Regions from separate parts of the Erwinia sorbitola genome, predicted to be linked through region 2. Evidence: predicted binding sites of a transcription regulator. Region 2 holds the regulator's gene; each other region holds the start of a gene.
The links. The regulator LexA, encoded in region 2, represses DNA repair genes until DNA is damaged. The targets are predictions, from matches to a motif close to TNCTGTATGTACATACAGNA.

Region 1 (4,223 bases), 2.3 Mb from region 2:
GCAGCGTGCAGTATGTGCATTACTGGATAATGATGAACCGGGGAAGCACCACGCGCGTCCAGCCTGACAGGCTGCGCGCACGTGGGTTAACGCAGACTAGTAGATAAATCCGGCCAGCTTAAGCACGAAGTAACCGGCAACGGCGACGATCACCGGCAGGATATAGAGCGGGAATATTTGCAGGAAGATAGTGTGCCGTGGCACCACGATTTTTTCTTCCAGCTGTTCCCGGCTGTGGCCTTCAGCTCCGCGTGCCTTCTCAAGGATCATCTGATCTTCAATATTCTCACGCAGGAAGCGGGTCTGACGCCACATACGTGCACCGGAAGCCTGTAAGGCTAAACCGACAAAAATCAGCACGTAGATGATCCAGAAAAGGATATTTGAGCCGTGGTTAAAATCTGGCACTGGAGAATTATGCCAAAAACCAGAGAGGAAACCGGTATTAAAACGAACCATGTCGATCATTACATGGGCGAAATCCTGCATCACCGCATTGATACCCTCACGCTGCTCCCGACTTTTTTCCAGAAAACCCAGTAGTGAAATCAGCGTTGATAACAGCGCGGGAATAAAAATAATCCAGCCCGCGATACGCTTTAAAACCGCAACCCTGCCAGCCTGTTGATACGTCATGCTTACTCCTGTCCATCTGATGTCTGGCTGTAAGTCTACCTGTAGTCGCTTAAAAGTGCCTGCAAAATACGGACTTAATGACGCCTTTCCGCATGTATGCTGCCACGATGATAATTTTTTCATCAACTCTTCATGATAAGCTGCCATAAACTGTCAAATGGAGCCGTAGAATGTCTTACCACCGCCCCGTACTCGCCGCCATTTTTGATATGGACGGCCTGCTGATTGATTCAGAACCCCTGTGGCAACAAGCCGAACTGGATGTTTTCACCACCCTTGATGTCGACCTGAGCCGCCGCAGCGAACTGCCGGATGCACTCGGGTTACGCATCGATCAGGTGGTACGTATGTGGTACGAAACCCTGCCGTGGAAGGGGCCTTCCCAGACAGAAGTTACCCAACGGGTTATTGCGCGGGCCTTAAGCCTGGTTGAAGAAACCCGCCCCCTGCTGCCAGGCGTTGAACAGGCATTACAGCTATGTCAGTCAGAAGGGTTAAAGATCGGCCTCGCCTCTGCTTCGCCGCTGTTTATGCTGGAGCGGGTGCTGGAGATGTTCAACCTGCGTGACTACTTCGAAGTGCTGGCTTCGGCGGAATCACTGCCCTACAGCAAGCCTCATCCGCAGGTTTATCTCGATGCGGCCGCACGACTGGGGATTGATCCTCTGAACTGCGTCACGCTGGAAGACTCCTTCAACGGAATGATTGCCACCAAAGCAGCACGCATGCGTTCTGTCGTTGTGCCGGATGCTGCCCATGCAGCGGATCTGCGCTGGTCGCTGGCCGACGTGAAGCTTGCCAGCCTTGAAGAGCTGACAGCACAACATCTGCACGGTCGCTAACTCAGCATCAGGCGGTAACCCCTACCGCCTGGTTTTTCATATTTTCACCTTGTCGTTAAAATAAATAAAACATCGTTTCATTTTTGTTGTAATCATCTTCTCTTCTGCCTATGCTCCGTTTATCGGCGCACGCATCCCTGTTTTTCCTCCCATTATGGCGTGTGCCATCTTATCTATAAGGAAGTCACGATGATCCTGAATGCATTTAATCTGGAAGGTAAAGTCGCCATGGTTACCGGCTGCAATACCGGTCTTGGTCAGGGAATGGCGCTGGGGCTGGCCCAGGCAGGCTGCGATATCATTGGTGTTAACCGTTCTGTTGCCAGCGAAACTGCGCAGAAAGTCACAGCTACCGGGCGGCGATTTATCAGCATTACAGCAGATCTGGCTGACAGCCACTCTCTCGACGCGGTGATGGCACAGGCACTGGATGCTTCTCCTCAGCTGGATATTTTGGTGAACAATGCCGGGATTATTCGTCGCGCTGATGCCCTCGAATTCAGCGAACGTGACTGGGATGATGTGATGAACGTTAACAGTAAAACGCTGTTTTTCCTCTCTCAGGCGGTCGCCAGACAGTTCGTTCAGCAGGGGCAAGGCGGTAAGATTATCAATATTGCCTCTATGCTCTCTTATCAGGGAGGGATCAGGGTACCTTCTTATACCGCATCAAAAAGCGCAGTAATGGGCCTGACGCGTCTCATGGCAAATGAATGGGCACAGTACGGGATCAATGTTAACGCCATCGCGCCTGGTTATATGGCCACTAACAACACCGAGCAGCTGCGGGATGATGAAGAACGGAATCAACAGATTCTGGAGCGCATCCCCGCCGGACGCTGGGGCAGTGGCGAAGATATGATGGGGCCGGTGGTGTTTCTTGCCTCTGCTGCCTCAGACTACATCAACGGATTTACGCTGGCGGTCGACGGCGGATGGCTGGCGCGTTAGCGTCGATGCGGTGAGCAGAATCTGCCCTCCCGATTCGTTCGCCGCAGCATAGTGACAAAAATATTTATGTTTCGTTACAACGTCACATATTTATTCCACTGTATATATTCCCTATACTGGATACATTGACAGTAATGTAGCCAGGTATTCACATGACGGCCGAAGGCCATCTTATTTTTGCCATCGCCAGTGCGATTTTTGCCAAACGTGCCGAACTGACCCCGGTACTGGCCAGCGCAGACTGGTGGCATATTATTCCTGCGACGCTCCTCACCTGCCTGTTACCGGATATCGACCATCCAAAGTCGTTTCTCGGTCAGCGTCTGAGATGGTTGTCGCAGCCGATCGCCCGTGCCTTTGGTCACCGGGGGTTTACCCATAGTCTGCTGGCGGTGGCCGGTGGCGTAGCCCTGTTGCAGCTAAAATTGCCTGCGGGCTGGCTGATCCCGGCAGATGCTTTTCAGGGGATGGTACTCGGCTACCTCAGCCATATCGTGGCAGATATGCTCACACCCGCTGGCGTACCTTTACTGTGGCCCTGCCGCTGGCGTTTTCGCCTGCCGCTGCTCAGAAGCCAAAAAGGCAACCAGCTGGAGCGCGTTTTGTGTACAGGCCTGGTGATCTATGCCCTCTGGTTCCCGGCAGGAGCGCTTCCCTTTGGTGCATCAGAATGGACAAGCCAGGTAGTCAATAGTGCGCAAAATCACATCGAACGCTTAATTAAAAAACAATAAGATGAATAAACAGACAGATAATCACAAAAGATTATAAATAATTCCGTTTGGATATAAGGCTGCACTAAAACTAGCTGATACCATTCCGCCACTGATTTACGTAATGTGCGACAGCCATTAACTGTCGCCAGTATGGCTACATATAGATAGCCTGTATTTTTTTGGAGAAATGGGAATGAACTTTCCACTAATTATTAACCTTGTGGCCTTTGTCGCCCTGCTGCTGCTGGTCGCGAAAACCGGCCGCACGGGTTGGAGCCTGTCGAAGAAAGTGCTGTTTGGATTGGTGGTCGGGGTGCTGTTTGGTCTGGCCCTGCACGCTATCTACGGGGAAAACAGCCCGGTAATCAACGAATCTGTCAGCTGGTTTAACCTTGTCGGCAATGGCTATGTACAGCTGTTACAGATGATTGTAATGCCGCTGGTCTTCGCCTCTATCCTCAGCGCGGTGGCACGCCTGCATAATGCTTCGTCGCTGGGTAAAATCAGTCTGCTGACCATTGGTGTGCTGCTGTTCACCACCGCGATAGCGGCAGCGGTTGGGGTATTTGTCACCTGGCTGTTTGGCCTTAACGCCAGTGGTTTGGTTCAGGGTGCACAGGAGACAGCCCGTCTGGCTGCCATTCAGAGCAACTATGTGAGTAAAGTCGCCGATCTCAGCGCACCACAGCTGCTGCTCTCTTTTGTACCGAAAAATCCGTTTGCCGATCTGACCGGGGCTAACCCAACGTCGATCATCAGCGTGGTTATCTTTGCTGCCTTCCTGGGTGTGGCCGCTTTACAGCTGCTGAAGGATGACGTTGAAAAAGGTCAGCGTGTACTGAAAGCGATTGATACCCTGCAAGCCTGGGTGATGAAGCTGGTGCGCCTGATTATGCGACTGACGCCGTATGGCGTTCTGGCGCTGATGACCAAAGTTGTTGCTACCTCTAACCTTAGCGACATTATTAAGCTGGGTAGTTTTGTGCTGGCCTCTTACCTGGGTCTGGCGATCATGTTTGCTGTACACGCGCTGCTGCTGTCGGTAAACGGTGTTAATCCGCTGCGTTTCTTCCGAAAA
Region 2 (4,223 bases):
AGTCCAGCACCAGCCCAAGCTCATCCGTGCTCCAGCGCAGGAACAGCTCGCTCTTCAGCATCGGATAGATCACCGTAACCTGACGCAGCAGTTCAGCGCGGGTCAGCTCACGGTGTTGCATCACAATGGCGGCAATCAGCGACGGCATCACCAGCATATGGTGGATGTTGTTACGGTAGTAAGTCATCAGCACCGCCTGCTCGCGCGGCAGTACCACGATCTCGCCGATATTATCCTGCTCCAGCTCGAACTTATTCATACTGAGCGCATGTTCCAGCAGTGCTTCCGGAGTCATATCCGGCACGGTGGAATCAGGCGAGTACGGCACGTTACGCAGCAGCTGTACGTAGCAGTCGAGCTGCTCGGTCAGCTGTTCACGGGTCATAGAGCGCTGACGAGAAGCCAGCAGCGCAGTGACACACAGGTTCATGGCATTTGCCGCCCCTGCGTTGTTAATGCGAACCATCACTTTCTGCGCAATATCGTTCACCGCCGGGGTTAACCATGCGGGACGCTGTGCTTCAATCGGATCGATAGCCTCACGCCACTCAGGCACCTGCTGATTCAGATAAGCGACCAGCGGCAGCGGTTCACCAAAGTTCACATAGCCCTGGCCGAGGTTTCGCAGCTTACGTAGCCCGCGCACCATCGACATAAAGCCCTCTTTCTCTTTGGTCGCACCACGCAGCTCTTTGGCGTAAGTGCCCACTTCCATCACGTGCTCGTAACCAATATAGATAGGTACCAGAGTGATAGGGCGGTTACCGCCGCGCAGCATGGCCTGAATGGTCATCGACAGCGTACCGGTTTTTGGATCCAGCAGGCGACCGGTACGTGAACGTCCTCCTTCCACAAAGTACTCAACGGAATAACCACGAGTGAACAGTTCACCCAGGTATTCACGGAACACAGTGGAGTAGAGCTTATTGCCCTTGAAGGTACGACGAATAAAGAAGGCGCCCAGGCGACGGAAGATCGGGCCGGCTGGCCAGAAATTCAGGTTGATACCGGCAGCAATATGCGGCGGTACAAGGCCCTGGTGATAGAGGACATAGGAGAGCAACAGGTAGTCCATATGGCTGCGATGGCAGGGAACATAGACAATCTCATGACCGTCCTGTGCCAGCTGGCGCACGCGCTCACCGCCGTTGACGTTAATCCCCTGGTACAGCTTGCTCCACGTCCAGCCCATGATGCGGTCAGTCAGACGAATCGCTTCGTAGGAGAAGTCGGCGGCAATCTCTTCCATCAGCTCAACGGCATTCTGCTGTGCTTTTTCATGGGAGATTTTTTTACTGCGCGCTTCGTCCTCCACGGCTTTAGCAATCGCCTTGGACTTTAACAGCTTATTAAACAGATCCTGGCGAACCGGCAGACGCGGGCCAACAGCGGCAAGACGCTGGCGGGCAAAGTGCATACGTGCCACGCGTGCCAGCTTTTGAGCAATGATCTTGTCCGTACCGTGCTCGGTGGCCATATGGCGCAGCGACACCATTGGCGAGAAGCGAACAAAGCTATCGCGGCCCAGCCAGATGACGGCAAAGAACTTCTGGATGCCGTTTAGCATGCGCAGATGCGGTTGATTGTCACCCTGTACCTCACGGCCAGGTGCGCGACCAAACATCACTGATACCGGCACCATCTGCACATCCAGGTCAGGATGATTGCGGTGCAGGTCGAGATACTCATGGAACAGCTTGACCGATTCGAGATTCGGAACAAAATACGGGAACACGCGCGGGCCATCATGAATAAACACATGGCGTGGCAACACCGTACCGTCGATCTCCAGTGGTTCCAGCGGATCGGGCAGTTCTTGTTTGCGACACTGCTCACGCAGAGCAAGGAGATCGGCCTTTGAATCATAAGGCAGCACATACATAATAGGGCGCGAAGTATCGAGCCCGAGTTCGGCAACCGGTTCAGCCGGGATTGCTTTACTCTTTACCAGTAATTTAACTGGAAGATTCAATAAGTTATAATATAGATTACGCCAACCTGACATAGACAACATGAAGCCTCTTGTTAGCAAAGCGCCGCAAGCATACCAGAAAGCGCTAACAGAATCTGTGGTGTTAAAAAACCTGTAGTTCCACTCATTGACGTTAAACTTCTCAAAGGGTTCCCTGATTATGGCAAATAATGTCACCGGACTGACACGAATCATAAAAGCGGCCGGATATTCTTGGAAAGGCATCCTTGCTGCCTGGCAGCATGAAGCGGCATTTCGCCAGGAAGCCATCGCGGCAATAGTGGCGGTTATCGTCGCCTGCTGGCTGGATGTTGATGCCATCACCCGGGTGCTATTGATTGGCTCAGTGGTAATGGTGATTGTCGTCGAAATTATCAACAGCGCCATTGAAGCGGTGGTTGACCGCATTGGCAGCGAACTTCATCCGCTTTCAGGTCGAGCGAAAGATATGGGCTCTGCTGCCGTGCTGTTAACTATATTGCTGGCAATCTTCGTCTGGATCATGCTCTTAGTGCCATATTTGCGATGAGTTTTCTAAAATTCACTACAAACAGCCTTTCGCCCAAGTTTAGGTTTTAAATGTCTAAATACCTGTATATACTCACAGTCGACTGTATAAACAACCAGGGGGCGGGATGAAAGCACTTACGGCAAGGCAGCAGCAGGTCTATGATCTGATTCGCGACCACATTAATCAAACCGGTATGCCACCGACTCGTGCAGAGATCGCCGCGCAGCTCGGTTTCCGTTCCCCGAATGCTGCTGAAGAGCATCTGAAAGCCTTGGCGCGTAAAGGCGTGATTGAGATCGTTTCAGGTGCCTCTCGCGGTATCCGCCTGATGATGGAAGAAGAAGAAGGTCTTCCGCTGATTGGTCGGGTAGCCGCTGGTGAGCCTCTGCTGGCAGAACAACATATCGAAGGCCACTATAAGGTTGATCCTGACCTGTTTAAACCCGGTGCCGATTTCCTGCTGCGTGTCAGCGGTATGTCAATGAAAGACATCGGTATTATGGATGGTGATCTGCTGGCAGTACACAAAACGGAAGATGTGCGTAATGGGCAGGTCGTGGTGGCCCGCATTGACGATGAAGTCACGGTAAAACGCCTGAAAAGGCAGGGAAATACGGTGCAACTTCTGCCGGAAAACCCGGATTTCAAACCTATCGTGGTCGATCTGCGTCAGCAAACCCTGACCATTGAAGGTCTTGCGGTTGGCGTTATTCGCAACGGCAACTGGATTTAATCGTCACTCCTCGCTAAATCCTGCGCGCTGCTTCTGCGGCGCGTATATCATCTCTAATCAGCTCGACTCTGATGGATTCTGATGAAACTGCTTACCCCCGCAGATAAAAGCCTATGGCGGCTGGCGCTGCCAATGATCCTTTCAAATATCACCGTGCCACTCCTTGGCCTGGTGGATACTGCCGTTATCGGTCATCTCGACAGTCCCACGTACCTTGGCGGCGTGGCGATTGGAACAACTGTAACCAGCTTCCTGTTTATGCTGCTGCTGTTTTTACGCATGAGTACAACCGGGCTGACGGCGCAGGCATTCGGTGCCGGGGATAAATCTGCACTGGCACGCGCTCTGATGCAGCCGCTACTGTTGGCCTTGCTGGCCGGAATAGTGTTTATTTTGTTTAAAACCCCGATAACTCACCTCGCACTGGGCCTGACCGGCGGCAGTGACGAAGTGCTGCACCAGGCAGCCCTGTTTATGCAGGTGCGCTGGCTTAGTGCTCCGGCAACGCTGGCTAACCTTGTGCTGCTGGGCTGGTTGCTCGGAGTGCAGTACGCCCGTGCTCCGGTGATACTGCTGGTGGTGGGCAACCTGGTAAATATTCTGCTCGACCTGTGGTTCGTTATCGGTCTGAAGTGGGGTGTGCAGGGCGCGGCGGCGGCCACTGCAATTGCTGAATACATCAGCCTGATCGTTGGCCTGTTGCTGGTGTGGCGGGTCATGGTACTGCGCGGTCTGACGCTGCGGCTGATGCTGGCAGCCTGGCGCGGTGACGTGGGACGACTGCTGCGTTTAAACCGCGATATCATGCTGCGCTCACTACTGCTGCAAATCTGTTTTGCATCGCTGACCATCTTCGGTGCGCGACTGGGCAATGATGTGGTAGCAGTAAACGCTGTACTGCTGATGTTTCTCACCTTTACGGCCTATGCACTGGATGGCTTTGCTTATGCGGTTGAGGCCTGCTCCGGGGAAGCCTACGGGGCGAAAAATAGTAAGCAGTTACTCAA
Region 3 (4,223 bases), 1.8 Mb from region 2:
CGGGGTTTCCGTATCGGCTGGCTGACGGGCATAAATGGTGTATTCATTACCCTCTTCATAGCGGCTCTGATAGCGATAACCTTTTTTGACATACGGTACTGAATGGTCACGTGCCGGAATGCGCTCGATAATCTCCTGCAACAGTTCTGCCTGTAACGCCTGCTGCGGCAGAAGCTGCTGCTGACAGTAATCATTTTCAGCCCGCAGATATTCCAGCACTTCTGGTGCCTGGCGTTCGTCGTCGCGCAGCCAGTAATAGTTATCAATGCGGGTCTCGCCGTGCAGCGTCATCTGGTGGGGAATTTTCTTGGCTTTTGGAGGTGTCATAGTCTCTTCGCAGTTGCTGTGCCTGCTGTAAGGTTGGCAGCAACCCGACTGATTAACAAGCCGTTATCGTTAACCGACAGTAATTTTTAACCGGAAGTTTTTACACAGGCGATATACCCGGCATGAGGTATATCGCCTGACCGGAATCAGGCAGTAATCTTCTGCTTCTCCGCACGAATATCAGTTTCAATGGATTGGCGCACGTCCAGAGGGATCTTCAATGCATCGCCCAACGCCTGCAAATAGCTGCGCTCCATAAAGTGATCGACATCAATGACAAGGTTGCTAAGGAAGTAGACTTCCAGCGCCTCCTCCTCATTTTTTACATCAATCGCCAGCTTCTGAGGGTCGAGCGGTGAATCGATGGCGCGCTGCACCAGCTGCTCCCCCTGCGCCCCTAAACCGGACTGGCGAATATGTTCATCAATGGCCTTACGTTCTTCGCTGTCGATATGGCCATCACTCTTGGCGGCAAAGACCAGCGCCTCAATCAGCCGTTCAGCACGGCGATCCACCGGGGAGCTCTGCTGACCGAACTCTGGCTGATCCTGATGAGTTTCGCTCACCCGCTGTTTATATTTATTCCACAGCAGCGCACCCGCTGCGGCACCGCCGCCGATGATCACGGCATTTTTACCGTACTTCATCAGCAGATTACGCGAAGATTTGCTGGCAATCAGCAACCCTGCCAAGCCGCCAAGTGCGCCGGGGGCAAGCATTTTGCTTAATCCTTCGCCACCCGCTGAAGATTTACCTGCTTTGCCTAAAACCGTCTGAATCTGTTGCAGCCAGTTGCTCATTGTGAATCCTTCATTAGCGGAAAACTCCACAATAAAGCAGCCCGCGTCAGGAAACGTCAAAGGGTGAAAAGGCTGTAAAATTTCGCACAATCCATCATAACCAGCAAACAGATATCATCCGTTCAGTACGTGTTTATTTGTGAGATACGCAACTTGTCTCTACCCTCAAAGGGCAAACCACAGAGGAGGTAACACACCGATGGCATTTATAGACAACCCGTTATTTATTAATACCATCCTGCTTGGCGGCAGCAGCGAGGAGAAATTACATGCGGCCGCAGCGGCAGGTTTTAATCAGGTTGAGCTGTGGCAGCAGGATGTGGCTGAAGCGACGGGTGATGACGCAGCGCTGGCAGATCTCTGTCAGCAGCTTTCTCTGGGGCTGACGGATTACCAGGTGCTGCTGGATTTTGACGGTGCACCAGCGGATCTGCGCGCAGATAAACGCCGGGAGGCATTGCAGATGATGACAACGGCGCAACGTCTGGGGGCATCGACGCTGCTGGTACCCGCCTCTACCCATCCACAGTGCTGCGTTAACCGCATTGATGAGGATTTGGGGTGGCTGGTGAATGAGGCGGCAGATCGTGGTCTGCGTGTGGCCTATGAAGCAATGGCCTGGAGCACACATATTAATAACACAGCACAGGCATGGCAGCGCATACAGAAAATTGATGCCCCTAATCTTGGGCTGGTGGTGGATGCTTTCCATATTTTTGTGCGCCAGAGAACGCTGGCTGACCTCGCCGGTATTCCGGCAGAGAAGATTTTTTTGGTGCAGCTGTCAGATTTAGATTATCAGCCCGATGCCAGGCATCTTATCGATACCGCCCGTCATCACCGGCTCTTGCCCGGCGAGGGTAAATATCCCCTGAAGGATTTATTGCAGCATTTACAGCAGATAGATTATCGTGGCCCGCTGGGGCTGGAAGTGTTTAACGACCAGCGCCATGCTGCTAATCCCCTTATTACGGCAAAAGCAGCGATGGCGTCACTACGCGGGCTACTGTAAGACTGGTACAGATTATACTGCGCGCAACCTGGCCTCGGCAGACTCTTCGCTGTCATCAGCGGCACTGTGATTTTCCGGCAGCTTGCCGCTGCGCAGGATCTGTTGCAGAGCGTCTTTATTTTCTGCCATAAACATACCCAGAGCTTCACCCTGCTGTTCTTCAATTTCAAGCGGGCTGGCAATCAGCCAGTCAGCAAAAACTTCTGCCAGGTCGAGCATTTTGTCGTAAGCATCCGCTTCTTTTTTACTGGCAAATGTCATCTTTTCCTCACCTTTTCTGACGACAACGTATTTGATTTCAACAGCCATGGTTTTTGTCCTGTTTACCTGTATTTTTATACAGTGTATCAGCGTCGGTTTTTTGACTCAAGTGTAAAGTGCGGGATGATCACGCAAACGTTTTCGTTTATACTGCGCGCGTTTTTTCAATCCATTCAGGTAGAGATTATGACAACTCTTGGAACTGCGCTGCGACCTAATGCTACACGTGTCATGTTATTAGGATCGGGTGAACTGGGCAAAGAAGTAGCACTGGAATGCCAGCGTCTGGGTGTGGAAGTGATCGCCGTGGATCGCTATGCCGATGCCCCGGCAATGCACGTTGCCCACCGCAGCCATGTGATCAATATGCTGGATGGTGCAGCCCTTGCCGCTCTGGTTGCTCAGGAAAAACCTGACTTTGTGGTACCAGAAATTGAAGCTATCGCCACCGATATGCTGATTGAACTGGAAAAGCAGGGCCAGCACGTGGTGCCGACCGCGCGCGCCGCCAAACTGACTATGAACCGTGAAGGCATCCGCCGTCTGGCCGCTGAAGATCTGGCGCTGCCGACTTCCAGCTACCGCTTTGCCGACAGCCGCGACGCTTTCCTTGCCGCCGCTGATGAAATTGGATTCCCGTGCATCATTAAGCCGGTAATGAGCTCATCCGGCAAAGGACAGAGTTTTATTCGCGAAGCTTCACAGCTGGATGCCGCCTGGGAATATGCACAACAGGGTGGCCGTGCCGGTGCCGGTCGGGTGATCGTCGAAGGGGTGGTAAAATTTGATTTCGAAATCACTCTGCTGACCATCAGCGCTGTAGATGGTATTCATTTCTGTGCGCCTATCGGGCACCGTCAGGAAGATGGCGACTACCGGGAGTCATGGCAGCCGCAGCAGATGAGCGAGCTTGCCTTACAGCGTGCACAGGAGATAGCTGAGAAGGTGGTGAGCGCCCTCGGCGGTCGCGGGCTGTTTGGCGTTGAGCTGTTTGTCTGCGGCGATGAGGTGGTATTTAGTGAAGTGTCGCCACGCCCTCACGACACCGGCATGGTAACGCTGATCTCACAGGATCTTTCTGAATTTGCGCTGCATGTGCGCGCTTTTCTCGGCATGCCTGTTGGCGGCATCCGCCAGTATGGCCCGGCGGCATCAGCGGTGATCCTGCCGGAGCTGGAGAGCAGCAACGTGCAGTTTGCTAACCTTTCAGCGGCCGTTGGTGCAGGACTGCAACTACGTCTGTTCGGTAAGCCTGAGATCCAGGGTAAGCGCCGCCTTGGCGTGGCACTGGCTACGGGCAACAGCGTTGACGAGGCGGTAGAGCGAGCTATCAGCGCCGCAGCCAGCGTTAAAGTCAGCGGCTGAACACGGTCGATCCGGGGCGGTGTCTGCCGCCCCTTGTCATTTAGCGCGCCCCGGCCACCGCTTCCTGCGCCAGGCGGGTAATACGGTCATAGTCCCCCGCTTCCAGCGCATCAGCGGGTACCAGCCACGAGCCGCCAATACACAGCACGCTTTTCAGCGCCAGGTAGTCACGATAGTTGGCAGGTGAAATACCGCCGGTCGGGCAGAAACGCACCTGTGGGAATGGCCCGCCAATCGCCTGTAAGGCTTTGACACCGCCATTAGCTTCAGCCGGGAAAAATTTAAACTCACGCAAGCCGTAATCAAGACCGGTCATCAATTCTGACACGGTGCTGATACCGGGGATCAGCGGTACAGAACCATCCACCGCCGCTCTCAGCAGAGGTTCAGTCAGGCCTGGGCTGATAATAAACTGCGCACCGGCATCGGTGACTTCTTTTAACTGCTGCGGATTCAGT

Region 1: the regulator LexA is predicted to act here: its motif matches at 2,544-2,563, upstream of GN242_RS08975 (metal-dependent hydrolase).
Region 3: the regulator LexA is predicted to act here: its motif matches at 2,465-2,484, upstream of GN242_RS11380 (YebG family protein).

Annotation. Positions count from the first base shown of each region.
Region 1 is NZ_CP046509.1:2,006,652-2,010,874, reverse strand. Features, by position in the region: gene GN242_RS08995 (fructosamine kinase family protein) at 1-67, shown strand, start outside; gene GN242_RS08990 (YniB family protein) at 97-636, opposite strand; gene hxpB (hexitol phosphatase HxpB) at 807-1,478, shown strand; gene kduD (2-dehydro-3-deoxy-D-gluconate 5-dehydrogenase KduD) at 1,668-2,429, shown strand; gene GN242_RS08975 (metal-dependent hydrolase) at 2,582-3,163, shown strand; gene GN242_RS08970 (L-cystine transporter) at 3,339-4,223, shown strand, end outside.
Region 2 is NZ_CP046509.1:4,308,367-4,312,589, reverse strand. Features, by position in the region: gene plsB (glycerol-3-phosphate 1-O-acyltransferase PlsB) at 1-2,005, opposite strand, end outside; gene GN242_RS19550 (diacylglycerol kinase) at 2,133-2,501, shown strand; gene lexA (transcriptional repressor LexA) at 2,608-3,216, shown strand; gene dinF (MATE family efflux transporter DinF) at 3,298-4,223, shown strand, end outside.
Region 3 is NZ_CP046509.1:2,542,469-2,546,691, forward strand. Features, by position in the region: gene GN242_RS11365 (prolyl oligopeptidase family serine peptidase) at 1-327, opposite strand, end outside; gene GN242_RS11370 (tellurite resistance TerB family protein) at 474-1,127, opposite strand; gene GN242_RS11375 (sugar phosphate isomerase/epimerase family protein) at 1,327-2,139, shown strand; gene GN242_RS11380 (YebG family protein) at 2,152-2,448, opposite strand; gene purT (formate-dependent phosphoribosylglycinamide formyltransferase) at 2,587-3,765, shown strand; gene GN242_RS11390 (bifunctional 4-hydroxy-2-oxoglutarate aldolase/2-dehydro-3-deoxy-phosphogluconate aldolase) at 3,806-4,223, opposite strand, start outside.